DNA from 3 places in the Streptomyces sp. NBC_01190 genome. Region 1 is predicted to be linked to each of the others. Evidence: riboswitches for the same ligand, from Rfam matches in the RefSeq annotation. Region 1 holds a riboswitch; each other region holds the start of a gene.
What was found. Region 1 has a riboswitch for thiamine pyrophosphate ahead of OG519_RS25995 (thiamine ABC transporter substrate binding subunit). Riboswitches for the same ligand answer to the same signal wherever they lie in the genome.
Positions count from the first base shown of each region.

Region 2: another riboswitch for thiamine pyrophosphate. It lies ahead of thiO (glycine oxidase ThiO); the one in region 1 lies ahead of OG519_RS25995 (thiamine ABC transporter substrate binding subunit).
Region 3: another riboswitch for thiamine pyrophosphate. It lies ahead of thiC (phosphomethylpyrimidine synthase ThiC); the one in region 1 lies ahead of OG519_RS25995 (thiamine ABC transporter substrate binding subunit).

Region 1 covers NZ_CP108580.1:6,148,243-6,157,706, reverse strand. Annotated here, with positions in the region: gene OG519_RS26000 (ABC transporter permease) at 1-326, opposite strand, end outside; gene OG519_RS25995 (thiamine ABC transporter substrate binding subunit) at 539-1,651, opposite strand; TPP riboswitch at 1,643-1,754, opposite strand; gene rlmN (23S rRNA (adenine(2503)-C(2))-methyltransferase RlmN) at 1,849-3,015, opposite strand; gene OG519_RS25985 (phosphatidate cytidylyltransferase) at 3,092-4,105, opposite strand; gene frr (ribosome recycling factor) at 4,215-4,772, opposite strand; gene pyrH (UMP kinase) at 4,945-5,739, opposite strand; gene tsf (translation elongation factor Ts) at 5,929-6,765, opposite strand; gene rpsB (30S ribosomal protein S2) at 6,942-7,910, opposite strand; gene OG519_RS25960 (M23 family metallopeptidase) at 8,178-8,759, shown strand; gene OG519_RS25955 (TetR/AcrR family transcriptional regulator) at 8,821-9,378, opposite strand; gene whiG (RNA polymerase sigma factor WhiG) at 9,432-9,464, opposite strand, start outside.
Region 2 covers NZ_CP108580.1:1,867,072-1,876,535, reverse strand. Annotated here, with positions in the region: gene OG519_RS07995 (class II 3-deoxy-7-phosphoheptulonate synthase) at 1-140, shown strand, start outside; gene OG519_RS07990 (deoxyribonuclease IV) at 263-1,123, opposite strand; gene pknB (Stk1 family PASTA domain-containing Ser/Thr kinase) at 1,128-3,101, opposite strand; gene OG519_RS07980 (thiazole synthase) at 3,230-4,069, opposite strand; gene thiS (sulfur carrier protein ThiS) at 4,073-4,279, opposite strand; gene thiO (glycine oxidase ThiO) at 4,276-5,463, opposite strand; TPP riboswitch at 5,459-5,571, opposite strand; gene OG519_RS07965 (NAD(P)/FAD-dependent oxidoreductase) at 5,701-6,906, shown strand; gene OG519_RS07960 (Rv2175c family DNA-binding protein) at 6,964-7,338, shown strand; gene thiE (thiamine phosphate synthase) at 7,392-8,054, shown strand; gene metF (methylenetetrahydrofolate reductase [NAD(P)H]) at 8,209-9,129, shown strand; gene OG519_RS07945 (hypothetical protein) at 9,153-9,464, shown strand, end outside.
Region 3 covers NZ_CP108580.1:3,992,035-4,001,498, reverse strand. Annotated here, with positions in the region: gene OG519_RS16655 (cupin domain-containing protein) at 59-376, shown strand; gene OG519_RS16650 (DUF5326 family protein) at 558-776, shown strand; gene OG519_RS16645 (YibE/F family protein) at 794-2,299, opposite strand; TPP riboswitch at 2,349-2,493, shown strand; gene thiC (phosphomethylpyrimidine synthase ThiC) at 2,486-4,321, shown strand; gene OG519_RS16635 (hypothetical protein) at 4,391-4,750, opposite strand; gene OG519_RS16630 (hypothetical protein) at 4,893-5,759, opposite strand; gene OG519_RS16625 (metallophosphoesterase) at 5,935-6,957, opposite strand; gene OG519_RS16620 (LacI family DNA-binding transcriptional regulator) at 7,107-8,213, opposite strand; gene hisC (histidinol-phosphate transaminase) at 8,621-9,464, shown strand, end outside.

The DNA of each region.
Region 1 (9,464 bases):
CGGCCGAGCAGCGCGAGGAAGGCGGCGCCGGCCACCACGGTGGGCAGCACGAACGGCACGGTGACGACCGCGCGCAGCAGCTTCCGGCCCGGGAAGTCCAGCCGCGCGAAGACGTAGGCGCCGGGCAGCGCGAGGGCCAGGGTCAGCGCGGTGGAGGCGGCGGCCTGCCAGCAGGTGAACCACAGCACGTGCCGGATCGCCGCGTCACCGAGCACGTCCTTGACCGGGCTCAGCCGCCAGTGGCCGCCCTGGTGCAGGCCGCGGCCGACGATCGAGGCGACCGGGTAGGCGAAGAAGACGGCGAAGAAGGCGAACGGCGGGGTCATCAGGCCGAGCCGGATCAGGGTGGCGCGGCGGGGGCGGTGCGGGCGGCGGGCGGGGTGGGCGCCGTCCGGGCGGTCCGGGCCGTCATGGCGGGGCCGCTCGGGTGTTCCGGTCCCCGGGGTCCCCGGGGTCGCCAGGTCCGCCGCCGGGCCGCCGACCGGGTCCGTGACCGTGTCCGGGGCCGCCGCGCCGGCCGCCCCGTCGGCCCCCCCGGTCAGAGGACGATCGAGGTCCATGCCTTCACCCAGTCGTCCCGCTTGGCCGCGATCGTGTCGGGCGCCAGGGTCGTGGGGTGGTCGATCTTCGCGCCGTACTTGGTGAACACCTCGGGCTCGGCGGCGCCCTCGCGCACCGGGTCCACGTACATCTCGAGCGGCATGTCCTGCTGGAACGTCTTGCCGATCATGAAGTCGATCAGCGCCTTGCCGCCCGCGGTGTTCTTGGCGCCGTGCAGCAGTCCGGCGAACTCGATCTGCCGGAAGCAGGTACCGGTGGACACCCCGACCGGGGACTGCGCGGGCTCCGGGCTGACGCCGACCACCTCGGCGGGCGGGCTGGAGGCGTAGGAGACGACCAGCGGCCGGTCGCCCTTGGCCTTCTTGCCGGCCCCCGAGCCGGAGAAGCTCTCGTTGTACGCCTGCTCCCAACTGTCGACGACCTGCACGCCGTTCTTCTTGAGCTGCTTCCAGTACGCCGGCCAGCCCCCGTCGCCGTAGGTGGCCACGCTGCCGAGCAGGAACGCCAGGCCCGGGGACGAGGTGCTGACGTTCTCGGTGACCAGCAGGTTCTTGTACGCGGGCTTCACCAGGTCGGCGAAGGTCTGCGGCGGGGCGAGCTTGTGCCCGGTGAAGTAGGCCCGGTCGTAGTTGACGCAGACGTCGCCGGAGTCGATCGGGGTCACCCGGTGCCGGGTCGCGTCCAGTTGGACGTCGGAGGCCACCTGGTCGAGATCCTTGGCGGTGTACGGGTCGAAGAGGCCGTTGTCCAGGGCGCGGGAGAGCAGGGTGTTGTCAACCCCGAAGAAGACGTCGCCGCGCGGGTGGTCCTTGGTGAGGATCGCCTGGTTGACGGCGGCGCCCGCGTCGCCGCCGCGCAGCACCTTGACGGTGTAGCCCGTCTCCTTGGTGAACTCCGCGAGCACCTGCTTGGAGGCGGCGAAGGAGTCGTGGCTGACCAGGGTGACGGTGGTGGACTTCTTGCCCTCGCCGGCCGCGGAGTCGCCGGCGCCCGAGCCGGACCCGGAGCCGCCGCCGCAGGCGGCGAGGACGGTGGCACCCGCGGTGGCGAGGACGAGCGCGCCGATGGCACGCCGACGAACGGTCTTCATCTGCTGACTCCCTACGCCGGTATGACCCGGATCAGGTTGGAGGGTCTGCGGCTTCGGGGGCCGCACTCTCAGCGCCGTCTCAGGCGCTCCCCTGTCGGAATGTTCATTTGTCCGACCGCACGCTATCAGCCGGGTGGAACCCGCAGGTCAGCGGGTGGTGTCGGGCCGCGGCGGCGGATGGCGGCGGATCCGGCGGGTCAGCGCTCGCTCGCGGCGAGCTGGCCGCAGGCGCCGTCGATCTCCTGGCCCCGGGTGTCCCGTACGGTCACCGGCACACCGTGCGCCTCCAGGGCGGCGACGAACGCCCGCTCATCCTCGGGACGGGAGGCCGTCCACTTGGAGCCGGGCGTCGGGTTGAGCGGGATCAGATTGACGTGCACCCGGTGGTTCTTGAGCAGCCTGCCCAGCCGGTCGGCCCGCCAGGCCTGGTCGTTGATGTCGCGGATCAGCGCGTACTCGATCGAGATCCGGCGGCCGGAGACCTCGGCGTAGTGCCAGGCCGCGTCGAGCACCTCGCGGACCTTCCAGCGGGTGTTGACCGGGACGAGGGTGTCGCGCAGCTCGTCGTCGGGGGCGTGCAGCGAGACCGCGAGGCGGCACTTGAAGCCCTCGTCGGCGAACCGGTACATCGCCGGGACCAGGCCGACCGTGGAGACGGTGATGCCGCGCTGCGACAGGCCCAGGCCGTCGGGCTCCGGATCGGTGAGGCGGCGGATGGCGCCGACCACCCGCTTGTAGTTGGCGAGCGGTTCGCCCATGCCCATGAAGACGATGTTCGACAGCCGGGTGGGTCCGCACTTGTCGGCCTGGCCGCCATTTCCGGCCTGGCCGCCCGGTTGCAGGCCGCCGGACGGCATCTCCATCTCGCCGTCCCGCAGCGTGCGCATGCCGGCCACGATCTGGTGCACGATCTCGGCGGTCGACAGGTTGCGGTCGAGGCCGGCCTGTCCGGTGGCGCAGAAGGGGCAGTTCATCCCGCAGCCGGCCTGGGAGGAGATGCACATGGTGACCCGGTCCGGATACCGCATCAGCACCGACTCGACCAGCGTCCCGTCGAAGAGCCGCCACAGTGTCTTACGGGTGTCCCCGTCGTCGCACGAGGCGTGCCGGACCACGGTCATCAGCTCCGGCAGCAGGTCCTCGGCCAGCTTCCCCCGCGACGCGGCCGGTATGTCCGTCCACGCGGCCGGGTCGTCGGCATATCGCGCGAAGTAGTGCTGCGAAAGCTGCTTCGCCCGGAACGGCTTCTCCCCGAGCGCGGCCACCGCCTCCTTCCGCTCCGCGGGCGAAAGGTCGGCAAGGTGCCGCGGCGGCTTCTTGGCTCCGCGCGGCACGGCAAAGGTGAGTTCTCCGGGCACAGGCATGATGCCTCCCAGTGTCGCAGACCCGCGGCGGTGTCCCGGTCGGCGGCTTCGGCGCCTTCCCCGGACGGGCGGGCGGTCAGCCCTGGCCGACGAAGATGACCAGGAGGAGCCAGACCACGGGGGCCGTCGGCAGCATGGAGTCCAGGCGGTCCATGATGCCGCCGTGGCCGGGCAGCAGGGTGCCCATGTCCTTGATGCCGAGGTCGCGCTTGATCATGGATTCGCCGAGGTCGCCGAGGGTGGCGCTGATGGCGGCGGCGAGGCCGAGGATGACGCCCTGCCACCAGTGGCCGTCGTCGACGAGGAACCGCAGGAGCAGGGCGCCGGCGATCATGGCGAAGGCGATCGCGCCGATCAGGCCCTCGCGGGTCTTGCCGGGGCTGATGCGGGGCGCGAGTTTGTGGCTGCCGAAGCGCCAGCCGACCGCGTACGCACCGGTGTCCGAGACCACGGTGAGGATGAGGAAGGCGAGAACCCGCCGGGGGCCGTCGTCCGCGGCCAGCATCATCACCACGAAGGTGGCGAGGAAGGGGACGTAGAAGACGGTGAAGACGCCCGCGGTGACGTCCCGCAGATAGTCCTCGGGCGGCCGCGCCATCCGCCAGACCAGGACGGCGAGCGCGGTGAGCGCCGTGGCGACCCAGGCGCCGTCCGCGCCGCTGACGTAACCGGCGATCACCATCGCCACCCCGCCGGCCGCGATCGGGATCAGCGGCGCGTGGATGTCCTTGCGTTCGGCGAGCCGGGAGGTCAGCTCCCACACGCCGATCACGACGGCGACCACCACCACGCCGACGAAGATCGCCTTGACGATGAAGAGCGAGGCGATGATGACCACGCCGAGTCCGACACCGACCCCTATCGCCGCCCGCAGGTTGCGGCCCGCTGACTTCTTGGCGGGGGCGGGCTGCGGCTGCTCCGAGGGCGGCGGGGGTGACGGCATGGAAGGAGTCTTCCTCCTGACGCCGGTCCCCGCCGGGGAACCCGCCGGATACGGAGTGCCCACCGCCTGGCCGGCGCGTGGCGAAGCGCCCCAGGAAGAGTCGTTCACGGAGCTTCGCCTCGCGTCGTCGTCGTTGCCGATATCCATCGCCTATCGGTGGCTACCGGCAGTTGTCGGTGGTGGTCGCTGGGGGACGGTGGGTGTCACTGGGGGTCGCTGGCAGGCCCTGTGCCATGGCCCGGAGGGGTCGGATCGGTCAGACCTCGAGCAGCTCCGCTTCCTTGTGCTTGAGCAGCTCGTCCACCTGCGCCACGTACTTCGCGGTGGTGTCGTCCAGTTCCTTCTCCGCGCGGCGCACCTCGTCCTCGCCGGACTCGCCGTCCTTGACGAGCTTGTCGAGGGTCTCCTTGGCCTTGCGGCGGATGCTGCGGATGGAGATCTTGGCGTCCTCGCCCTTGGTCTTGGCGACCTTGATGTATTCCCGGCGGCGCTCCTCGGTGAGCTGCGGGAAAACCACCCGGATGATGCGGCCGTCATTGCTCGGGTTGACGCCGAGGTCGGACTTGCGGATCGCCTCCTCGATATTGCGCAGGCTGCTGCTGTCGAAGGGGGTGATCACCGCCATCCGCGGCTCGGGCACCGAGAAGGAGGCGAGCTGGTTGATCGGGGTGATGGCGCCGTAGTACTCGGCCACGATCTTGTTGAACATCGCCGGGTGCGCACGGCCCGTCCGGATCGCCGCGAAGTCGTCCTTGGCGACGATGACGGCCTTCTCCATCTTCTCCTCGGCTTCGAGGAGGGTCTCTTCAATCACCATGTGCTCCTGGTTCTCAGAAGGCAGAGCCATCGAGTCGGGGTCCCTGCGCGCGTCTTCCCTGCACGGTGTCCGACCGGCAGCGTGTTGTCCATCCCCGGTCCGGGCAAGCCGTCGGCAGGTCCGGTGTCGGGTCCGGTGTCATGTCACGTATCAGAGCTCCGGGCCGCCATCACGCCCGAGTGCCTTGGTCATTGACCAGCGTGCCGATCTTCTCACCCTTGACGGCCCGCGCGATGTTGCCCTCGGCGAGCAGCTCGAAGAACAGGATCGGCAGCTTGTTGTCCTGGCAGAGGGTGATGGCGGTGAGGTCGGCGACCCGCAGGTCGCGGGAGATGACCTCGCCGTACTCCAGCGCGTCGAACTTGACCGCGTCGGGGTTGAGCTTGGGGTCGGAGTCGTAGACACCGTCCACGCCGTTCTTGCCCATGAGCATGGCCGCGGCCTCGATCTCCAGGGCCCGCTGGGCGGCGGTGGTGTCGGTGGAGAAGTAGGGCATGCCCATACCGGCGCCGAAGATCACCACCCGGCCCTTCTCCAGGTGCCGGACGGCGCGCAGCGGGATGTACGGCTCGGCGACCTGGCCCATGGTGATGGCGGTCTGCACCCGGGTCTCGATGCCCTCCTTCTCCAGGAAGTCCTGGAGGGCCAGGCAGTTCATCACCGTGCCGAGCATGCCCATGTAGTCGGAACGGGCCCGGTCCATGCCGCGCTGCTGGAGTTCGGCACCGCGGAAGAAGTTGCCGCCGCCCACCACGAGGGCGATCTCGTAGCCGTCCCTGACGACCGCGGCGATCTCCCTGGCGATGGTGTGCACGACGTCGGGATCGACGCCGAGGCCCCCTCCTCCGGCGAACGCCTCGCCGGACAGCTTCAGCAGAAAGCGGCGGTGCGCGGCACCACTACGGGCGCCGGCCCCGGTGTCGTGGGGCTGGTCGGCTCGGGCCTTGTCGGCGGCATCGTCCATTGCGGATCTCCTCGTGCACGTACAAAGGAGGCCATTGCCGGGGGTCCTTATGGGGTCCCTGAACGGCAATGGCCTCCTCGTCACATCTGCGGCCGGCCGGCGGGCGGCCGACCGCGTACGACCCTAGCGGGGCCGTCGGACATTCGTCGGCCAGACGCCCCCGGGCGGGGGGTCTGCCGCCGCTGCGGTTCAGACGCCGACGCGGAACCGGGCGAAGCGCTTGAGCGTGACACCGGCCTCGTCGAGCACCTTCTGGACGGTCTTCTTGGCGTCCTTGGCGAAGGACTGCTCCAGGACGACGTTCTCCTTGAAGAAGCCGTTGACCCGTCCTTCGACGATACGCGCCAAGGCGGCCTCGGGCTTGCCCTCCTCGCGGGCGGTGGCCTCGGCGACCCGGCGCTCGTTCTCCACCGTCTCGGCGGGGATCTCGTCACGGGTCAGGAAGGTCGGGGAGAACGCCGCGATGTGCTGGGCGACGTCCTTGGCGGTCTGGGCGTCCGCCTTGTCCAGCTCGACCAGCACGCCGACCTGCGGCGGCAGGTCCGGGCTGGTGCGGTGCAGGTAGGAGGCGACGTAACCGTCGGTGAACTGGGCGAAACGGTCCAGCACGATCTTCTCGCCGAGGGTGGCGTTGGCCTCGTCCACAAACGCCTGGACGGTCTGGCCGTCCTTGATCTCGGAGGAGAGCAGCGCCTCGATGCCGGCCGGCTTGGTGGCGGCGGCGTGCTCGGCGATGGCGTTGGCGACGACGATGAACTTGTCGCCCTTGGCGACGAAGTCGGTCTCGCACTTCAGCTCGACGAGGACGCCCTCGGAGTTGTCGGCGGCGATCAGGGAGACGACAGCGCCGTTGGAGGCCGAGCGGCCCTCGCGCTTGGTGACGCCCTTCTGGCCCTTGACGCGGAGGATCTCGACGGCCTTGTCCAGGTCGCCTTCGGCCTCGGTGAGGGCGTTCTTGCAGTCCATCATGCCCGCGGCGGTGAGCTCGCGGAGCTTCTTGACGTCGGCGGCGGTGAAGTTCGCCATGGGTTTTGGTCTCTTCCCGAATGGTCGGTGGATCTACGGGTCAACGGCGGGGGCGTGGGCCCCCGCCGTCGTCACGCGTGTTTCTCGTTGTGCGCGGCATGCGCGGCGTTCCGTCGTACACCTCGCGCGGCGGCCGGTCGTCAGGACGACCGGCCGCCGGACGCGGGCCGGAAGGCTCAGGCCTGCTCGCTGTCGCCCTCGGTGGCCGGGGTGGCCTCGGCGGCCGGAGCGGCCTCCTCGGCGGCGGGCGCCTCGGCGGCGGCCGGGGTCTCGGCGGCTTCGGTGGCGGGTGCCTCCTCAGCGGCCGGAGCCTCGGTCGCGGCGGCCTCGGTGGCGGCCTCAGCGGCGGGGGCGTCGCCCTCGTCCGTCTTCTTCTCGCCCTCCAGGAGGTCTCGCTCCCACTCGGCGAGCGGCTCGGCGACGCCTTCGGCCTTCTTGTCGTTCAGCGCGGCGCCGGACCGGGAGATCAGGCCCTCGGCGACCGCGTCGGCGATCACGCGGGTGAGCAGCGTGACGGAACGGATCGCGTCGTCGTTACCCGGGATCTTGTAGTCGACCTCGTCGGGGTCGCAGTTGGTGTCGAGGATCGCGACGACCGGGATACGGAGCTTGCGCGCCTCACCGACGGCGATGTGCTCCTTCTTGGTGTCCACGATCCAGACGGCGCTGGGCACCTTCTGCATCTCGCGGATACCGCCGAGGGTCTTCTCCAGCTTCTCCTTCTCGCGGGAGAGGACCAGCAGCTCCTTCTTGGTGAGGCCGGAGGCGGCCACATCGGCGAAGTCGATCTCCTCAAGCTCCTTGAGGCGCTGCAGCCGCTTGTAGACGGTGGAGAAGTTGGTGAGCATGCCGCCCAGCCAGCGCTGGTTGACGTACGGCATGCCGACGCGGGACGCCTGCTCGGCGATGGCCTCCTGCGCCTGCTTCTTGGTGCCGACGAACATGATGGAGCCGCCGTGCGCGACGGTCTCCTTGACGAACTCGTAGGCGCGGTCGATGTACGACAGCGACTGGAGCAGGTCGATGATGTAGATGCCGTTGCGCTCGGTGAAGATGAAGCGCTTCATCTTCGGGTTCCAGCGACGGGTCTGGTGCCCGAAGTGGACGCCGCTCTCCAGCAGCTCCCGCATCGTGACGACGGCCATGGCCGTACTCCTTGATGTACTCGGTTATCGCGACCACCGGACGGCGGTCGCGCCTGACGTCCCGGCGCGCCGTACCACGAGGGACCGAGGGGCGCGGCCACCACCCCTGAACGGGGGTTTGGTGGCGGGGCGTGCGAAGTCGATCCGGTGACCCGAATCGCCATAGGAAGTGTACGGGACCCGTGGAGCACCAGGCGACACCCGAGTTGTCCACAGGCCGCCGACCAAGATCATCGCGGTCGCCCCCGCATCCGCCATCGTGGAGCCATGACCTTCACGACGATGTGGTTGACCGTCCTCGCGGCCTCGCTCCTCGCCGCCGCGCCCGGCACCCCCCTCGGCCCGGCTCTCGGCACCGCCCCGGCCCGGGGGTGCGCGCGGGCACGCTGCTGGCCGGTGGCGGGACCGGGAGCGCGGGGCCGGCCGCTGGTGCTGCGGACCTTCGAGCCGCCTGCGACACCCTGGGCGGCCGGACACCGCGGCGTGGACTTACGGGCCGGCCCCGGCCGGCCGGTGCGGGCCGCCGCCGCGGGCGAGGTGATCTTCGCCGGCCCGGTCGGCGGCACCCCGGTCGTGGTGATCCGGCTCTCCGCCGAGCTCCGCGTCACCTACGAACCGGTCCGCGGCACCCTCCCGGTCGGCACAGCGGTCACCCCCGGCCAGCCCGTGGGAACCCTGAGCGGCGCCCTTTCGCACTGCCCGACCCCCTGCCTCCACTGGGGCCTGCTGCGCGGCGACACCTACGAAGACCCACTGACCCTGCTACCGGCCGCCCTCCGCCGCGCCGAACCCTCCCGGCTGCTCCCCCTGGGCAAGGCACGGACATGGGGGCGCCCCGGCACGGGATGACCAACCCGGTACGGGATGACCGGGAGACCAGCGGACGGGCGGCTCGTGGGGCTCGTGGGGCTCAGGGTGAGACGCCGTGCAGGGCCATGGCGACCGCGGCTTCGATGATGCGGTCGGGGTGTTCGGCGGCGGCGAGTTCGATGCGGCGGACGGCGGCGTCGACGGTGCCCTGGAGCAGCATGGCGACCAGTCGGGGTTCGGCGTGGCCGAGGTCGGAGAGGGCGGCGACGACCATGGCGATCAGACCGCCGTGCGCGGCGCGGATCTTCTCCCGGGCGCCGGCGTCGAGTTCGCCGGCCGAGATGGCGACGACGGCGCGGTGCCTGCGGTCGCCGACGAGCGAGAGCTGGGTGCGGACATACGCCTCGATCTTGGCCTGCGGGGTGTCCGCGTTCTCCATCGCGGCCTCCACCTCGGCGGCCCAGACGGGGAGGTCCACCGCGCAGAGCTCCTCGACCACGGCGGCGCGGGAGCGGAAGTACTCATAGACCGAGGAGCGTGCCAGCCCGGTGCGCTCGGCGAGGGCCGGGAAGGTGAGGGCTTCCGTGCCGCCCTCGGAGAGCAGCGCGCGGGCGGCGTCCAGCAGGGCGCGGCGCTGCATCGTCCGGTGTTCGGCCACCGAGGCCGCTCGAATCCTGGGCATTGCTCCACTGTAGACAGTCGGTCCAGGGCTCAGCGGCCCACGTCGGCGAGCTTTGCCCGTAG
Region 2 (9,464 bases), 4.3 Mb from region 1:
CCGAGTGCGTGGGCGGCGGCGACGAGATCTTCGTGGACGATCTCCACCAGCGGTACGAGACGGCCTGCGACCCGCGGCTCAACCGCAGCCAGTCGCTCGACCTGGCGTTCCTGGTCGCGGAGATGTACCGGGGGCAGTGAGCGGCGTCGGCGCCCCGGTGCGCCGGCCGGGAGTCGTGGATCACCTCGGTCCGCGCCTCCCGCCGCTTTCCGCGGCGGTGTCCGTTGCCCCCGGCGCCGGCCCGCGGCTTCCGGGACCCCTCTCAGCCGTCCCGCAGCTCCTTGAGCAGCTTCACGTCCGCCGCCTGGCCCTCCGGACCGCCCGGCGTCTCGATCACCAGCGGTACGTTCGCCGTCGCCGGGTGCCGCAGGAGCGCGCCGAACGGGTCGGGGCCGATCCGCCCCACCCCGATGTTGGCGTGCCGGTCGAGATGCGAGCCGCACCCCGCCGTGGAGTCGTTGGCGTGGATCAGCCGCAGCCGGCCGGGCCCGGCCACCGCCTCGATCTCGTCCAGCAGCCGCGCCGCCCCGCCCGGTGCCACCAGGTCGTGCCCGGCCGCGTACACATGGCAGGTGTCCAGGCACAGCCCCACCCGGGGATGCCCGTCGAGCGCCGCCAGATACGGTCCGAGCTCCTCGGCGAGCGAGCACAGCGAGAAGCCCTGGCCGGCCGTCGACTCCAGCAGCAGCAGCGGGTCGTCGTCGTGCGTCAACTCGTCGAGCAGCGGCCGTACCCGCTCGCCGAGCTGGGCCAGCGCCACCTCGCGGGCCCGGCCGCCGGTCGCCGAGCCGGTGTGCACCACCACGCCCAGCGCGCCGATCGCGCGGGCCCGGCGCAGCGAGTGCCGCAGCGAGAGCACCGAGAGATCGACGGTGGCCTCGGTGTGCGAGCCGAAGTTGATCAGATAGGGGGCGTGCACATAGGCGGGCAGGTCCCGTTCGGCGCAGGCGGCGCGGAACAGCTCGTCCTGCCGGGGATCGCCCGGCGGGGTGGCCCAGCCGCGCGGGTTGGCCACGAAGACCTGGACGGCCTCGGCGCCGAGCCGGGCCGCATAAGCCAGGCCCTTCGCCGCCAGGCCTCCGGCGACCGGCACATGGGCGCCGACAGGATTGCGTACCGGCATCGGGTCAGCGCACCCACAGGGTGACGGTGGTGCCCTTGGGCGCCTGACCGCCGCCGTCCGGCGACTGGCTGAAGACCGTCTGGCCGAAGAAGAGGTTGATCACCCGGGTGTCGAAGCCGGCCGCCTTCAGGATCCGCTCGGCGTCGCCCTGCTTCTTGCCGGTCACCTCCGGCACGTCGAAGAGCTCCTGGCCCTTGGAGACCGTCAGCGTCACCGTGTCACCGGCGCCGAGGTCGCCGGTCGGGGAGATCGCGGCGACCGTGTCCTTGTCGGCCTGGTCGGAGAAGACCGGGTCGGGGGCGACCACCACCTTCAGCCCGGCGTCCGTCAGATCCTGCCTGGCGTCGTCCACCGGCTCGCCGACCACGTCCGGCAGATCGACCGGCGCGCCGCGCGAGACGGTGATCGCCACCGGGGTGCCGGGGGCGCGCTCGGCGCCGCCCGCCGGGTCGGTGGAGATCACCTGGCCGCCCGGTACGTCGTCGCTGAACGCCTTCTTGACGATGCCGGGAGCCAGACCCGCGCTCTTGAGTTCCTGCCGCGCGGCGGCCAGCGCGCGGCCCTTGACGCCGGGCACCCGCACCTGCCGCGGGCCCTTGGAGACGGTGAGCGTCACGGTGCCGTTGCCGCGGACGCGCTTGCCCGGAGCCGGGTCGGTGCCGATCACGCTGCCCCGCGGCACGGTCAGCGAGAAGTCCAGCCGCACCTTGGTGTCGAGACCGGCCGACGACAGCTTCCGCTCGGCGTCGGCCCGCGGCAGCGCGAGCACACCGGGCACCCTGGTGAACTGGCCGTCACTGACGTACCAGACGCCCGCGCCGATGCCGAGCAGGGCGAGCAGCACCAGCGCCACGGCGATCGGCCCGCGGCGGCCCGGCCGGGGCCCGCGCCGGCGTTCCGGGGCGCCGGGCGGCGGGGGCGGCGGCATCACGAGCCGGCTGGTCCGGTTGAGCTGGGTGGTGGTGTCGTCACCCCCGCCCGTGCCGAAGTCGGCCCCGGTCCCGTACGGCGGCGTCGCCGTCGGCAGCGGGAGGACCCCGGTCGGGTCCTCCGAGCCGGCCGCGGCCGGGGCGGCGGCGCCGAGCACGGCGCCGGGCCGGTCGGTGGGCGGGCCGTCCAGTTGCCCGGCGGTCAGAGTGCCCCGCACCGCCCGCACCTCGGCCAGCAGCTCCACCGCGTCGGCCGGCCGCGCCAGCGGATCACGCTCGGTGGCCCGGGCCACCAGGCCGTCCAGGGCCGGCGCCAGGCCGGGAAGCGCGGCGGACGGCGCCGGCATCGGCTCGTTGAGGTGCTGGTAGATCACCTGCATCGGGGTGCCGCCGCCACGCGGCTTCCGGCCGGTCAGCGACTCGTAGAGCACCACACCGCACGCGTACACATCGGTGCGCGGGTCCACGGTGCCGAACTCGATCTGCTCGGGAGCCAGATACGAGACGGTGCCGAGCAGCGCGCCCGCGCCCGTGACGCTGGTCTGGGTGTCCACCGTGCGCACCAGGCCGAAGTCGGCGACCTTGACCCGGCCGTCATCGCCTATCAGCACGTTCTCGGGCTTCATGTCCCGGTGGATCAGCCCGGCCCGGTGCGCGGCGCCCAGCGCGGCCAGCACGGGTTCGAGGATGTCCAGAGCGGCCCGCGGTTGCAGCGCGCCGCGCTCGCGCAGCACGTCCCGCAGGGTGCAGCCGGCCACGTACTCCATCGCCAGATAGACGTAGGTGCCGTCCGTGCCCTGGTCGAAGACCCCCACCACGTTCGGATGCGCCAGCCTGGCGACCGCCTTCGCCTCGCGGATGAAGCGCTCCACGAAGCCGGTGTCGGCGGCGAGCCCGGGGTGCATGACCTTCAGCGCGAGCACCCGGTCGAGGCGGGTGTCCACGGCCCGGTAGACCGTGGCCATCCCGCCGACCGCGATGCGGCTCTCGACCCGGTAGCGCCCGTCGAGAACCTGTCCGACAAGAGGGTCATGCACGCTGGTGTCCACGACGCCCGATTCTACGAGCCCGGCCGCCGTGGTCCCCTGGTCCGTCCCCGCACTGTGTCCTCCTCGTGGCGTTCCGGAACCAATCCGTGACGTGCCCGCCGCCGGGCGGCGCGGGCACGGGCGGCGGGTCAGAACGCCGGGCGTTCCGGGTCGAGCGCGGCCGTCCCCGCGGCGGGGGAGGAGGCGAGGGCGTGGTGGCGCGGCGGGATCCGGCCGGCCCGGTGGGCGAGCCGGCCGGCCGCGACCGCGTGGCGCATGGCGCGCGCCATCAGCACCGGGTGCCGGGCGCGGGTGACGGCGGAGGCGAGCATGACGGCGGCGCAGCCGAGCTCCATCGCCTGGGCGGCGTCGGAGGCGGTGCCGGCGCCCGCGTCGAGGATGACCGGCACGCCCGCCCGCTCGGTGATGAGCTGGAAGTTGTGCGGATTGCGGATCCCGAGGCCGGAGCCGATGGGCGAGCCGAGCGGCATGATCGCGGCGCACCCGACATCCTCCAGCTTCCGTGCCAGCACCGGGTCGTCGCTGGTGTACGGCAGCACCGTGAAGCCGTCGTCGACCAAGGTCTCGGCGGCGTCGAGCAGTTCCACCGGATCGGGCAGCAGGGTGCGCTCGTCCGCGATGACTTCCAGCTTCACCCAGTCGGTGCCCAGCGCCTCCCGGGCCAGCCGGGCGGTCAGCACCGCCTCGCCCGCGGTGAAGCAGCCGGCGGTGTTCGGCAGCACCCGGATGCCGTGCCGGGCCAGCACCGACAGCACGGACCCCTTGGTGGCCGGGTCGAGCCGGCGCATCGCCACCGTGGTCAGCTCGGTGCCCGAGGCCAGCAGCGCCTCTTCCAGCACCTCCAGGCTGGGCGCCCCGCCGGTGCCCATGATCAGCCGGGCGGCGAAGACTGCGTCGCCGATCCACAGCGGGTCGTCGCCGCCCGCCGCGGTCCCGGCCGGCCCGGTGATCTCGCTGGTCGCGGTCATCGCTCAGCCCCCCTGCGCGGCGGTGAGGATCTCGACCCGGTCGCCGTCGGCGAGCACGGCGGCCGGCCACCCGGTGCGCGGCACCACCGCCTCGTTGAGCGCGGCGGCCACCCCCTTGTGGGCGGTCGTCAGCGTCGCGACCAGCGCGGCCAGGGTGCACGGCGCGGTCAGCTCCCTGCGTTCGCCGTTGAGCAGCACGGTGATCGTCATACCGACTGCTCCTGCCGTACGAACCGGGCCGCGGTGAAGGGCGCAGCGTAGTCCGGGAGTTCGCCGGAGGTCAGCAGATCGGCGAGCGCGTCGCCGGTGACCGGGGTGAGCAGCACACCGTTGCGGTGGTGCCCGGTGGCGAGCAACAGCCCGTCGAGCGCGGTGGGGCCGAGCAGCGGGGCGTTGTCGGGGGAGCCGGGACGAAGCCCGGCGATCATCTCGGTGAGCGGCAGTTCGGTGATGCCGGGCACCAGCTCATGGGCGTCCCGCAGCAGTTCGTAGACGCCGCCGGCGGTGACCGTGGTGTCCCAGCCGAACTCCTCGCTGGTCGCGCCGAGCACCAGCTCGCCGTTCTCGCGCGGCACCAGATAGACGTGGCTGCCCCGTACCACCGCCCGGACCGTACGGGACAGGAAGGGCCCGTGGCCGGCCGGTACGCGCAGCCGCAGGATCTGGCCCTTGACCGGGCGGACCGGCGGCAGCACCTCGTCGGGCAGGCCAGGGAACCGGCCGCTCTCGCTGCCCGCGGCCAGCACCGTGCGGTCGGCGCCGATCACCCCGCCGTCCGCCAGCAGGGCGCCGGTGACCGTGCCACCGCCGTCACCGGATCGGATGACCCGCACCACCGGCGAGCGGTGGAAGGCCACCCCGGCGAGTTCGGCGGCCCGCAGCAGCGCGGCGGCGAGCCGGCGGGGATCGACCTGGTGGTCGCCGTCCACCCGCAGGCCGCCGCGGACACCCGGCGCGAGCAGCGGTTCCAGCCGGCGGCACTCCCGGCCGCTGAGCCAGTGCGCCGACAGGCCGAGGGTGAGCTGGAAGGCGTGCAGATCGCGGAGCTGGGCGCGGTCGTCGGCGTCCAGGGCGACCGCGAGGGTGCCGCAGGGGCGGAAACCGGTGTCGAGGCCGGTCAGTTCGGTGAGCTCGGCGACGAAGTCCGGGTAGCGGGCCGCCGAGGCGAGGTTGAGGTCGAGCAACGCCTGCTCGCCGTACTGGAGTTCGGTGACGGCCGCGAGCATGCCGGCCGCGACGTGGGTGGCGCCGCCGCCGGGGTCGGGGTCTGCGACCGCGGCCGACAGACCGCGCTGGGCCGCCCGCCAGGCGGTGACCAGGCCGATCAGCCCGCCGCCGATCACCAGGACGTCGTGTCCTCGGGTGCGTCGGGCCCCGTGCACAGGGGTGGACATCGTGAGTGCGTCTCCCTTCGCCGGCATGACCCGGATCAGGTTCTTACGGTCGGCGACCGCCCAGTCGCCCTCTCAGCCCGGTACGCCCGGGCTCCCGCGCTTCTCCCGGCACCTTATCGCCTCGCCCCCGCGGCCCCCGGCGGGCCCGGCGGCCGGGCCCGGCGGCGCACGGCCGGAAACTCCGATCGGCCACGGATCGGCCGTCCCCGGAGGACCGCGGAGGAATACGGTGGGCGGGTGAGCGACGACGTGGTGATCGTGGGGGCCGGGATGGCCGGGGTGCAGACCGCGGTGGAGTTGCGGCGGCAGGGGTGGCGCGGTGCGATCACCCTCCTCGGCGACGAGCCGCACCCGCCCTACGACCGGCCGCCGCTGTCGAAGGCGGTGCTGCTCGGCACCGAAGGCACCGAACCGGTGGACATCCGCTTCGATGTGGACTTCGACGCGCTGGGGGTCGAACTGCGGCTCGGCGTGCGGGCCGGGTCACTGCGGACCGAGGCGAAGGAACTGGTCACCGACGGGGGCCCGGTGCCCTACGACCGGCTGGTCCTGGCGACCGGCGCGCACGCCGTGGCGCTGCCCGGCACCGCGGGCGTGCCGGGGGTCTATCCGCTGCGCACCCTGGACGACGCCTCGGCGCTGCGCCCGGTGCTGGCCGCGGCGGTGCCCGTCGTCGTGGTCGGGGCCGGCTGGATCGGCGCCGAGTTCGCCACCGCGGCCCGCCAGGCCGGCTGCGAGGTGACCGTGGTCGAGGCGGCCGACCGGCCGCTGGCGGGGGTGCTGCCCGCGTCCGTCACCGCCCCCATGCGCGGGTGGTACGCCGAGGCCGGGGTGCGGCTGCGGACCGGCACCGCGGTCGCCGCCGTGGAACCCGGCGCGGTGCTGCTCGCGGACGGCAGCCGGCTTCCGGCCGGGGCCGTGGTGGTGGGGATCGGCGCCCGCCCGGCCGGCGCGTGGCTGGCCGGCTCCGGGGTCCGCCTCGACCCGGCGGGCGCGGTGCTCGCCGACGACCGGCTGCGTACCAGCGCCCCCGACGTCTTCGCGGTGGGCGACTGCGCCTCCTTCCCGTCGGCCCGCTACGGCCGGCGGCTGATGATCCACCACTGGGACAACGCGGTGCAGGGGCCGCGGACCGCCGCGGCCAACCTGCTGGGCGGCGACGAGCCGTACGATCCGGTGCCGTACTTCTGGTCCGAGCAGTTCGGCCGCTTCGTGCAGTACGCGGGCCACCACACGGCGGGCGACACGATGCTGAACCGCGGCGACCCGGCGGACCCGGCCTGGTCGGTGCTGTGGCTGCGGGACGGCGTCCTGGTGGCGCTGCTGGCGGTGGGCAGACCGCGGGACATGGCGCAGGCCCGCAAGCTGATCGCCAGGTCCGCCGCCCTCGACCCGGCCCGCGCGGCGGACCCGGCTCTGCCGCTCAAGGAGACCGCCGGCTGATGCCCCGGTCGGCGTCGTGACGCGGCGGTTGTCGGTGACAGGTGGCACGCTTGGCTCGTGACTGTTTTCTCGTCGGTTGACGCACACATTGACGCTCTTGTCCCCTCCTGGCTCACCCTGCCGGAGGTGGCCGAGCGTCTCGGCCTCGAAGTGACCCGGATCCGGCCGCTGATCAAGGAAGGGCAACTCCTGGCGGTCCGCCGCGGTGAGAACAAGGTGCTGATGGTGCCGGGCGACTTCCTCGGTGAGGGGAAGATCATCAAGGGGCTGTCCGGCACCCTGACCGTCCTCAAGGACGACGGGTTCACGGACGATGAGGCCCTGGAGTGGCTCTTCACGCCCGACCCGACCCTGCCCGGCACCCCCGTCCAGGCGTTGCGGGAGAATCGCGGGACCGAGGTGAAGCGCCGCGCCCAGGCGCTCGCCGTGTAGGCCGCGATCCGCGCCCCGGCCGCCGCCGGCGGCCGGGGCACCCTGGGGGAGCCATGACCCGGCAGACCACCACCGAGCGCCGGCGGCTCGCCGACGCCCGGCTCTACCTGTGCACCGACGCCCGCGTGGAGCGCGGTGACCTCGCCGCCTTCGCGGACGCCGCGCTCGGCGGCGGGGTGGACATCATCCAGCTCCGCCACAAGGGCATCGAGGCCCGGGAGGAACTCGCCGCGCTGGCCGTGCTGGCCGAGGCGTGCCGGCGGCACGGCAAACTGCTCGCCGTCAACGACCGGGCCGACGTGGCGCACGCCGCGGGCGCCGACGTGCTCCACCTGGGGCAGGGCGACCTGCCGGTGCCCGCCGCCCGCGCCCTGCTCGGCGACGAGGTGCTGATCGGCCGCTCCTGCCACGCCGAGGCGGAGGTCCGCGCCGCGGCCGCCGCGCCCAATACGGACTACTTCTGCGCCGGCCCGGTCTGGCCCACCCCCACCAAGCCGGGCCGTACGGCCCCCGGCCTCGACCTGGTGCGCTACGCCGCCGGGATCGGCACCGACCGGCCCTGGTTCGCCATCGGCGGGATCGACCTGGGCAACGTACGGCAGGTGCTGGACGCGGGCGCCCGGCGGATCGTGGTGGTCCGGGCGATCACCGAGGCGGCCGACCCCGGCGCCGCCGCCGCCGAGCTGGCGAAGGCCGTCCGCTCGCACCAGCCGTGAACCGGACGGGCCAGTGGTGAACCGGACGGGCGGCGGGGGCGGCCGCCCAGGACCGGCCGCCGCGATGTCCGCGGAGTGGACGTTATCCGGCCGGAAGACGGCGCATCGCCTCGTGTGGTCACCCACGGTCGCCGCCTGCGGTTAGCCTGCATACATGGCCCTGGGTACTCCCTCCACGCGCACCGACCGAGCCCTCACCATTCGTGAGCTGCTCGCTCGCGGGGAACGCTCGTACTCCTTCGAGTTCGCCGCGCCCCGGACGGAGAAGGGTGAGCGGACGCTGTGGAAAGCGATCCGCCGGATCGAGGCGGTGGGTCCGACCTTCGTCTCGGTCACCTACGGCGCCGGCGGCTCCTCGCGGGACGGCACCGTCCGCGCCACCGACCGGATCGTCTCGGACACCACGCTCACGCCCTGCGCGCACCTGACCGCCGTCAACCACTCGGTCGCCGAGCTGCGCAACATCATCGGCCAGTACGCCGACGCCGGGATCCGCAACATCCTCGCCATCCGCGGCGACCCGCCCGGCGACCCGCTCGCCGACTGGATCCCGCACCCGCAGGGCCTCACCTACGCCGCCGACCTGGTCCGGCTGATCAAGGAGTCGGGGGACTTCTGCGTCGGCGTCGCCGCCTTCACCGAGATGCACCCGCGCTCCACCGACCCGGCGGCCGACACCCGGCACTTCGTCGACAAGTGCCGGGCCGGCGCCGACTTCGCGATCACCCAGATGTTCTTCGACGCCGAGGACTACCTCCGGCTGCGCGACCGGGTGGACGCGGCGGGCTGCGACGTGCCGATCATCCCCGAGGTGATGCCGGTTACCAACGTCCGGCAGATCGAGCGTTTCTCGCAGCTCGGCAACGCGCCCTTCCCGCCTGACCTGGCCGCGCGCATCCTGGCCGTGCGGGACGACCCGGCGGCGGTCCGGGCGATCGGCATCGAGTTCACCACCGAGATGTGCCGGCGTCTGATGGCCGAGGACATTCCCGGGCTCCACTTCATTACTCTTAACCACTCCACCGCATCGCTGGAGATCTACGAGAACCTCGGGCTGCATCAGCGGGCGGCGTGACTCCCAGATGAGGAAGTGGGCACATGGGCTACTCGGTGCTGTATGTCGCGTTCGGCATCGTCGCGCTGTGGCTGCTCGGTGAGGTGCTGCTCCAGTACAAGGCGCGGCTGCGGTGGCGGCTGCTCGCCTTCACCGGGTTCATGGGAGTGGTCGGCGGCGTCGCGCTGCGCCAGGTGGTGGTGATCGTCCTCGGGGCGCTCGCCTTCGGCGCCGGGCAGAGCCTGGTCACCCTCTCCTACAAGCGCGGCTTCTCCACCGGCTGGGCGGTCGGCGGCCGGCCCGGCTCCAGCCGCCGCCGCAGGGGGCACGGCGCCGCCGGCCCGGAGCCGGTGCTC
Region 3 (9,464 bases), 2.2 Mb from region 1:
TGGAAACCGCGGAAACGTTGGAAACGGCGGAAACCATGGGAATGGCGGAGGAGTGGCGATGAAGGTGTTCCGGCTGGATGACCTGGACGCGGAGCGGGCGGCCAATCAAGGCGCCTACCTGCGCTTCCTGAAGGAGCGCACGATGTCCGCCGGGCTGTACGCGCTCAAGGCGGGCGACACCGATCCGCAAGGCCCCCACGACCAGGACGAGATCTACCTGGTGGTCAGCGGCCGGGCCGCGATCACCGTGGGGGAGGAGACCACCGCGGTCGCCCGGGGCAGCGTGGTGTACGTGCCGGCCGGGACACCGCATCGCTTCCACCACATCAGCGAGGATCTCCGGGTCATGGTGGTCTTCTCGCCGCCGGAACCCTAAGGGTCGGTTCAGGGTCCTATCCGGTCCCCGATCCCGCCGCGGCGGACCTGGGTGGCTTTACAGTCGAAGCAGTGCGGTACTCCGGGTACTCCGGCTTCTCGGGGGTACCACGGAGCATTCGAAAAGCACCGGCGGAAGGCCGTCCGGGAACGCGCAGCGACCTAGGAGTGTTGAGACGGTCATGGAGAAGCTGTTCAAGAGCCTGCCCTGGTGGGTGAAGTGGGTCGGCATCCCGATCATCGCCCTGGTGGTGTTCGGCTCGCTCATCGCCAGCCTGGTGAGCATCGTCGTGGGTCTGCTCTTCAAGGTGCTGGTCTTCGTCATCCTGGTCAGCGCGCTGGTGTTCGTGGTGAAGCGGGTCACATCGGGCGGGTCGGGGTCCAAGAGGCGCGACTGGTGAACCGGCCGGCGGGCGGATCACTTCGCCCGGCGGTGACCGTGGGCCGGCCGGGCGGCGCCGGCCTCGGCGGTGACCGGGCCAGCGGCGTCACGCCGGTCCTTGCCGCCACGGCCTGAGTGCCGGTCCGCGCTGACCACGAGTGCCGCGAGCACGGTGGTCAGCGGTACGGACGCCACCAGACCGATACTGCCGACCAGGGTACGGACGATCTCCTCCGCGACGAGTTCGCTGTCGGCGACCCGCAAGACCCCGCTGCGCGCGATGGAGAAGAGCAGCAGCAGCGGAAGCGCGGCCCCGGCGTACGCCATCACCAGGGTGTTCACCACCGAGGCGATGTGGTCCCGGCCGATGCGCATCCCGGCCCGGTAGAGCTCGCGCCAGTTGGCGCCCGGGTCGGCGGCCCGCAGTTCCCACACGGCGGCGGTCTGGGTGACCGTGACATCGTCCAGCACCCCGAGCGAACCGATGATCACCCCGGCGAGCAGTACGCCCTTGATCTGGATGCCCGGGTAGAGGCTGTGGATCACACCGGTCTCGTCCGAGGTGTTGCCTGTCAGACGGGCCCACGAGATGAAGACCGAGCCCAGCACACCGATCAGGAACAGCGAGCAGAGCGTGCCGAGGACCGCCACCGAGGTGCGGGCATTGAGTCCGTGGCAGAGGTAGAGCGCGATCAGCATCATCGCGCTGCCGCCCACGACCGCGACCAGCAGCGGGTTGTCGCCGTGCAGGATCGCCGGGAGGACGAAGAGCGTCAGGACCGCGAAGGAGATGACCAGCGCGATCAGGGCGGTCAGGCCGCGCAGGCGGCCGACGAGGACGACCGCGAGGGCGAAGATCCCGGCGAGCAGCGCGATCGGCAGGCCCCGGTCCACGTCGGTGACCGAGTAGCGCAGTCCTGGCGGGGCGTAGGGGGCGTACGCGAGGACCACGCCCTCACCCTTGGTGTAGCGGCGTGTCTGGTCGGGCTGGACGACCTCGGTGAAGGTGGTCCCTTTGTCGGGCCCCGCCGTGACCTCGATGGTCGCCTTCTGGCAGGCGTCATCCTTGGCACCGCTCGCCGCGCCGGCCCTTGACGGACCACTCGACGCATCACCCGACGAGCCGTCCGATCCTCCGCCGAAGGAGCCGGGACCCGACGGCGCCGCCCCGGCCGCCTTGCACGAGACGTTCACGAGCCGGGCCACCGTGCCGCCGCGCGTCTGCTGGTCGAAACCGACGCCGGTACGGGCGTGGCCCGGCGCGCCGCCCGGCCACAGCAGGATCAGCCCGGCGAGCACCGCAGCGGCGAACGGCACCAGGATCGCGGCGATGACCTTGCGGAGATGGCGCGAGGCCGGCGGCACCGGACCGTGTCCATGTCCATGGCCATGCGCGTGGCCGTGGCCACGCCCATGGCCATGACCGTCACCCTGACCGGGCACCTGTCCCGTTTCCGGCACGGAGCGCCGGCCACGGTCCGGGTCGGGCCCCGCGCCGTGGCCGTCCGGCTGCGCCTGGCGGGAGTCCACAGCCCCGATCATCGCAAACCACCCTGGTGCGTGTCGGCAGCCAACCGTTACGGTGGGGTCACCTTTGCAACGCGGGAGCTCGGAGCACCGGGCTGAGAGGGCGCTGACCCGTCGGAGCGGCTGACACGGCCGCGACGCGACTGCTGCGCCGACCGCCGAACCTGTTACCGGGTAATGCCGGCGTAGGGAGTGGGTCCTTTGACCATGCAGGATGCCCGCACGCGTGAAATCGGCTGGCACAAGTCGTATCTCACGGATCCGACCGGATCACGGCCGGACCTTCTGGTCCCGGTCCGGCAGGTGCATCTCACCAACGGGAGCGACGTGACGCTGTACGACACGTCGGGCCCGTACACCGACCCGTCGGTGCGGACCGATGTCCGGCGGGGGCTCGCCCCGGTCCGGGACCGGTGGATCGCCGCCCGCGGCGACACCGAGGAATATCCCGGCCGGCCGGTCCGCCCGGAGGACGACGGCGTCAAACCGAGCGCCCGGCACAGCGGTCTGCGCAACCTCGACGCGGTCTTCCCCGGCCGCCCGCGGCTCCCCCGCCGCGGCCGCTCCGGCGAGCCGGTGACCCAGCTCCGCTACGCCCGGCAGGGCGAGATCACCCCGGAGATGGCGTACGTGGCCCTGCGGGAGGGCGTCCCGGCGGAGGTCGTCCGCGAGGAGATCGCGGCGGGCCGCGCCGTGCTGCCGGCGAACGTCAACCACCCGGAGATCGAGCCGATGATCATCGGCAAGCGGTTCCTGGTGAAGGTCAACGCCAACATCGGCAACTCGGCGGTGACCTCCTCCATCGAGGAGGAGGTGGAGAAGATGACCTGGGCCACCCGCTGGGGAGCCGACACCGTCATGGACCTCTCCACCGGGCGGAACATCCACACCACCCGGGAGTGGGTGCTGCGCAACTCCCCCGTGCCCATCGGCACCGTCCCCCTCTACCAGGCGCTGGAGAAGGTGGACGGCCGCGCCGAGGAGCTGAGCTGGGAGGTCTACAAGGACACGGTCATCGAGCAGGCCGAGCAGGGCGTCGACTACATGACCGTGCACGCCGGTGTGCTGCTGCGCTACGTACCGCTGACCGCGCGCCGCAAGACCGGCATCGTCTCGCGCGGCGGCTCGATCATGGCGGCGTGGTGCCTGGCCCACCACAAGGAGAACTTCCTCTACGAGAACTTCGAGGAACTCTGCGACATCCTCGCCGCCTACGACGTCACCTACTCCCTCGGCGACGGCCTGCGGCCGGGATCCATCGCGGACGCCAACGACGAGGCGCAGTTCGCCGAGCTGCGCACCCTGGGCGAGCTGAACACCATCGCCAAACGGCACCAGGTGCAGACCATGATCGAGGGCCCGGGCCACGTGCCCATGCACAAGATCAAGGAGAACATCGACCTCCAGCAGGAGATCTGCGAGGAGGCGCCGTTCTACACCCTCGGCCCCCTCACCACCGACATCGCACCCGCCTACGACCACATCACCTCGGGCATCGGGGCCGCGATGATCGCCTGGTGGGGCACCGCGATGCTCTGCTACGTCACGCCCAAGGAGCACCTGGGCCTGCCCGACCGCGACGACGTCAAGACCGGGGTGATCACCTACAAGATCGCCGCCCACGCCGCCGACCTCGCCAAGGGCCACCCGGGCGCGCAGTCCTGGGACGACGCGCTCTCCGACGCACGCTTCGAATTCCGCTGGGAGGACCAGTTCAACCTGGCGCTCGACCCGGACACCGCGCGCGCCTTCCACGACGAGACGCTCCCGGCGGAACCCGCCAAGACCGCCCACTTCTGCTCCATGTGCGGCCCCAAGTTCTGCAGTATGAAGATCTCGCACGACATCCGCCGCGACCACGCGGGCGACGGCATCACCGTCGACGGCGGCGCGGTCGGCGCCGTCGCCGCCGGCGGCTCACCGGACCGGGAGGCCACCGCGACCGACATCGCGGCCGGTATGGCGGCGAAGTCCAAGGAGTTCGCCGCCGCGGGCAACCGCGTCTATCTGCCGCTGGCCGAGCCGCTGGCCGACTGACGCCCGGTCGGTGCGGGGCGGGGCCGCGCCGGGCGCCCTTCCCGGGCTGTCCGCTGCGGCCCCGCGCACTCAGTTGACCGGCACCGGCGGCGGCCATCCCGTGGTGGCGAAGCTGCGCCAAGGCGTCTGGGTGGGGCCCGCGGTGGCCCTGAGGGTGGCGCCGACATAGGCACCGCGCTGCTTGCCGGGGTCGGTGCAGTCGGCGTTCTTGTGCAGGATGATGTCGGCGCCGGTGCTGTTGGTGACCGCGGTGATGCCGCCCGCGGCGAAGCGGTAGCACCTGTTCTGTACCGGGGCGGAGAAGGTCTGGGTGCGGCCGCGGCTGTCGGTGCCCATGATCAGGCCGCCCGAGAAGTCGGAGCAGCCCGCGGCGGCGAGGACGAGCGGGACGGTGGTGCACAGCGCTATCAGCGGACGTCGGACGCGCATCGGCTCTCCCGTTCTGGCCGCGTTCCGAGCGCGCCCGGGCCCGCTTCCCTGCTCGGTCCCGGCACGCTCCGACCATGTCTGACCCTGCGGAAGCAGTCAAACAAGGCGCGGCGCCCCGGGCGACCGGGCGGGGCCGTCCGGGCTACTCCGGCGCGTGCTCCGGGCCGCCCCAGTCGGGGCTGCTGTAGTCGGGCGAGCTGAAGCGCGGCGCGGTCGGCCGGGGGTCGTGGGGCGAGGAGAAGGTCGGCCGGGAGTAACCGAGGCGGGGTATCCGCGAGGCGGCCGGCGGCACCGGGACGTCCGGACCGGGGGCCGCCCGCCGGGTGAGAGCCTCGTCCAGGACCTCGTCCAGGAACGGCAGCATCCCCGAGCTGAGCAGGGTCTCGCGCCAGTGCAGCCGCGCCCGGCCGACCTCGGGCGGCAAGGAGTCGGGTGCGTCGTGGATCGCGCCCGACCCGTCGCGCACCGCGGTGAGCAGCAGTCCTACCACCCCGAGCACGACCGCCGCCGCGGTGATCACGGCGAAGAACCAGCCCGCGGTACGCAGCGGCCCGGCGATGGCGGGCTCGGGGGAGACGGCCGCCAGGGCGTAACCGATGATCAGGAAGATGACCGCCGCCGCGCCGGCGAGCAGCGGGGTGAGGACCGCCAGCACGGGCGCGAGCCCCGCGCCTGATCCCGCCCGGTCCGCGACACCCATGGCCGCGTAGCCGAAGTGCCGGTTGGCCCGGTTGCGCGCCGCGTCCTGAGCGGCCTCCCGCGACTCGATACGGATCGCGCAGTACGCCTCGTACTCCTTCGCCGCGGCCTGGTTGATCGCGTCGACGGAGGCCAGCGCCAGGGTACGCAACTGCTCGGCGTTCAGCGGCGGGTCGGCCCGCGCGGCCGCGCCGGGAGCCGGCCCGGAACCGCCGTCCATGGCGTCGTCCAGGACGGTACGCAAGGCGTCGTCGAGGGCGTGCTCGAAATCCGGGCGGTCCTCGTTGAGTAGGTGTGGAGCGCTGGTCATGTGCGTCCCCCGATGCTCCGACTCTCCGCGCGCGGCCGGTGTTCCACGTGGAACCGGCTCGGCTGACCGGATGGCCGGAGAGCGGTGGGCCTACGGATACAGCCGATGGTAGGGCGGTGCGGGGGGCCGTGGCAGGGTGGAACCAGGAAATGTGGCGCGGCGCAGGTTGCCGTTCCTAGCCCACCAGGGGGAGTTGGGCCACGAGCAGCCGTCCGTCCATGGTCACGCCGCCGTCCATCGCGACGGCCAGATTGTCCGCGTAGATCATCGGCCCCCGTACGGTGTGGTTCTGCTCGGCACCGTCGGCCGCCACGTACTCGCCGCCGACCTGGCCGAGCAGATACGGGATCGGGCTGTGGCCGTGCACCACCTGGCTGCCCCCGAAGGCGCCGAGGAGTTCGCGGGCGGCGTCCGGTCCCTCGTCGCCTCGGAAGGCGAAGCGCTTGGTGAACTTGCGGAACAGGTCCCAGCATTCGTCCGCGTCGCCCCGTTGCAGCACCCCGGTGATGGCGTCGTTCATCTCCTCGATGCTGCTGCCGTAGTCCAGATACGCGGTGGTGTCCGAGTGCAGCAGCAGGTGGTCGTCGGTGAGGTGGGCGGCGTCCAGCCGGGAGATCCAGGTCAGGTGCCGGTCCTCCAGCCGCTCCATGTCGGAGGGCTGACCGCCGTTGAGCCGCCAGGCGGCCAGGAAGGAGGCGGTGCCGCCGACGGAATTGACCGGCGTGTCGCCGAACCGGTGGGCGCCGAGGAGCAGCAGCTCGTGATTGCCCATCAGCGCCCGGCAGTAGCCGCCGGCGGCGGCGGCCTCCGCGGAGAGCTGCATGACGAGCTCGATGACGCCGATGCCGTCGGGGCCGCGATCGGTGAAGTCGCCGAGGAACCACAGTCGGGCGCTGCCCGCCGACCAGTGGCCCTCCTTGTCGACCAGACCGGTCTCGTACAGCGCGTCCAGCAACTCGGTGAGATAGCCGTGCACATCACCGACCACGTAGAGCGGTCCCGGGCGGTCGCCGTTCTCAGCCGCGACGCTGATCACCGGCAAGTCACGCTCGGTCGGCGTGTATTCCGGCGGCAGCGGCTCGTCCGGCCGCGTCGGATCGAAGCCCGCTGCCTGCGGCGGGTGTCCGCCGGGCGCGGCATCGTAGCCGGGTTCGTACCGGGATCCGGGGTCGTACCCCTGACCTGCCCCCTGAGTCATCGACCCCTCCACGATCGCGCCGCCATCCGCCCATCATAGGAATGACGGTGGCGCGTTGTGACATACCCAGGCACCAGGTTTTCAGAAGGTTCAGACAAACCATCCCTTAGTCCCCGTGTGCCGTCGGGCAATCCGTCCGTCGGTTCGGTTCAGCCGTCGCGGCGGGCGGGCGCCCGCGGCGGGCTGACGGTGGTGCGGTGGGCGCGTCGCTGCGACGAGGCCCGGACGATGAGTTCGGTGGGCATCACCTGCTGCACGGGGTGGGCGGGTCCGATGCCCTCGATGGCGTCGATCAGCAACTGGACCACGGCCGTGCCGATGCGGCGCGGTTGCAGCGAAAGGGTGGTGATCGGGGGGTCGGTGCCGGCGTACCCGCCGCTCTCGCTGCAACAGACCAGCAGCAGGTCGTCGGGGACCCGCAACCCGTAGCGGCGGGCGGCGGCGAGCAGATCGGTGCCGTTGGGGTCGAAGAGGCCGTACACGGCGTCCGGCCGGTCCGGACGGGCGAGTAAGCGGTCCGCGGCCACGCCCCCCGCGCAGGGATCGTGGGCGGGATACGCCTCGTAGACGGGTTCCTGGCCGACGCGTTCGCACCATTCCAGATACGCGGTGGTGGACAGCCGGGTGTAGGTGTCGGTGCTGGTGCCGGTGAGCAGCCCGATCCGGCGGGCGCCGGCCGCGGCGAGGTGGTCGAGGATGCCGAGCACGGCCTCCTCGTGGTCGTTGTCGACCCAGGCGTGCACCGGCAGGCTGCCGGCCGGGCGGCCGTCGCTGACCACCGGCACGCCCTGCCGGACGAGTTCGGAGACCACCGGGTCCTGGTCGGAGGGGTCGATCACCACGGTGCCGTCCAGTGCCACATTCCCCCACACGTCGTGCCGGGAGGACGCGGGCAGGATGACCAGCGCGTAGCCGCGGGCGAGCGCGGCCGAGGTGGCGGCCCTGGCCATCTCCGCGAAGTACGCGAATTCGGTGAAGGTGAACGGTTCTTCGCCGTATGTCGTCACGGTGAGGCCGATCAGCCCCGACTTGCCGGTGCGCAGTGTGCGCGCCGCGGCGGACGGCCGGTATCCGAGCCGGTCCGCGACCTCGCGGACATGGCGACGGGTGGCATCGGGCAGTCGGCCCTTGCCGTTGAGCGCGTCGGAGACCGTCGTGATCGAGACTCCGGCGGCAGCGGCGACGTCCCTGATCCCCGCCCGCTCCAGCCGGCGTCCGACGGGCCGGCTCGCCTGATGTTTCCCTGCTCCAGTCATGGCGTGCCGATAGTAGGGGGGTGCTGGTCCATCCAGCCTCCGGCAGCGTGACCCCTCAGAAGAACGGTTTCTGCAAGATCGAAACCGGTATGCAAGGTGGAATATGCGGTTGGCAGGCACATCTCCCGGACAATACGGTCCCGCGCACGGCGATCACCCGGCCATTGGTCACTAGTGGGGGCTTCCGGCAACTCACTCCTACGGGGGACGCGCGCCACCGCGCACGCCACCCGTGCACACCGGAAGCCCGGGTGGCCGCGCCGCTCTCCGGCCGAGGTCCGGCCGCCGATCAGGCCGAGGTCCGGCCGCAGATCAGGCTGCGCGCCCGGCGGCGCCTCCGGCGCGGATTTCCCGCCCACGCAGGTGGCGCACGCACACTCCCCAGCGGCTCCCGCCGCTCGTAGGGTGTGGCCATGACCACACCGAAGCTGCGTCTGGAACTGGACGGCATCCCTACCTACCTGCCCGGGCGACCCCCGGTGGCGGGGGACGATGTGCCGGCTTTCAAGCTCTCCTCGAACGAGAACCCGTATCCCCCGCTGCCCGGTGTTCTGGAGGCGGTCGCCGCGGCCGCGGCCACCTTCAACCGCTACCCGGACCACGGCTGTTCCGAGCTCACCGCCGAACTGGCCAAGCGCTTCGACGTGCCGGCCGGTCATGTCGCGACCGGTACCGGCTCGGTGGGTGTGGCCCAGCAACTGCTCCAGGTGACCTCCGGGCCCGGCGATGAAGTGATGTACGCCTGGCGGTCCTTCGAGGCGTATCCCATCGTGACGCAGATCAGCGGCGCCCGTTCGGTGCGGGTGCCGCTGGACGCCGATGAGGCGCACGACCTGGACGCGATGGCGGACGCGATCACCGAGCGGACCCGGCTGATCTTCGTCTGCAACCCCAACAACCCGACCGGCACGGTGGTCCGCCGGGCGGCGCTCGAGCGTTTCCTCGACCGGGTGCCGGCTGACACGCTGGTCGTACTGGACGAGGCGTACCGGGAGTTCAACACCGACCCGGATGTTCCGGACGGCATCGACCTCTACCGGGACCGTCCCAACGTGGCCGTGCTGCGCACCTTCTCCAAGGCGTACGGGCTGGCCGGTCTGCGGGTCGGTTTCGCGGTCGCGCACGAGCCGGTGGCGGCGGCGCTGCGCAAGACGGCGGTGCCCTTCGGGGTGAGCCAGGTCGCGCAGGACGCGGCGGTGGCCAGCCTGCGGGCCGAGCCGGCCCTGCTGGAGCGGGTGGCGAGTCTGGTCA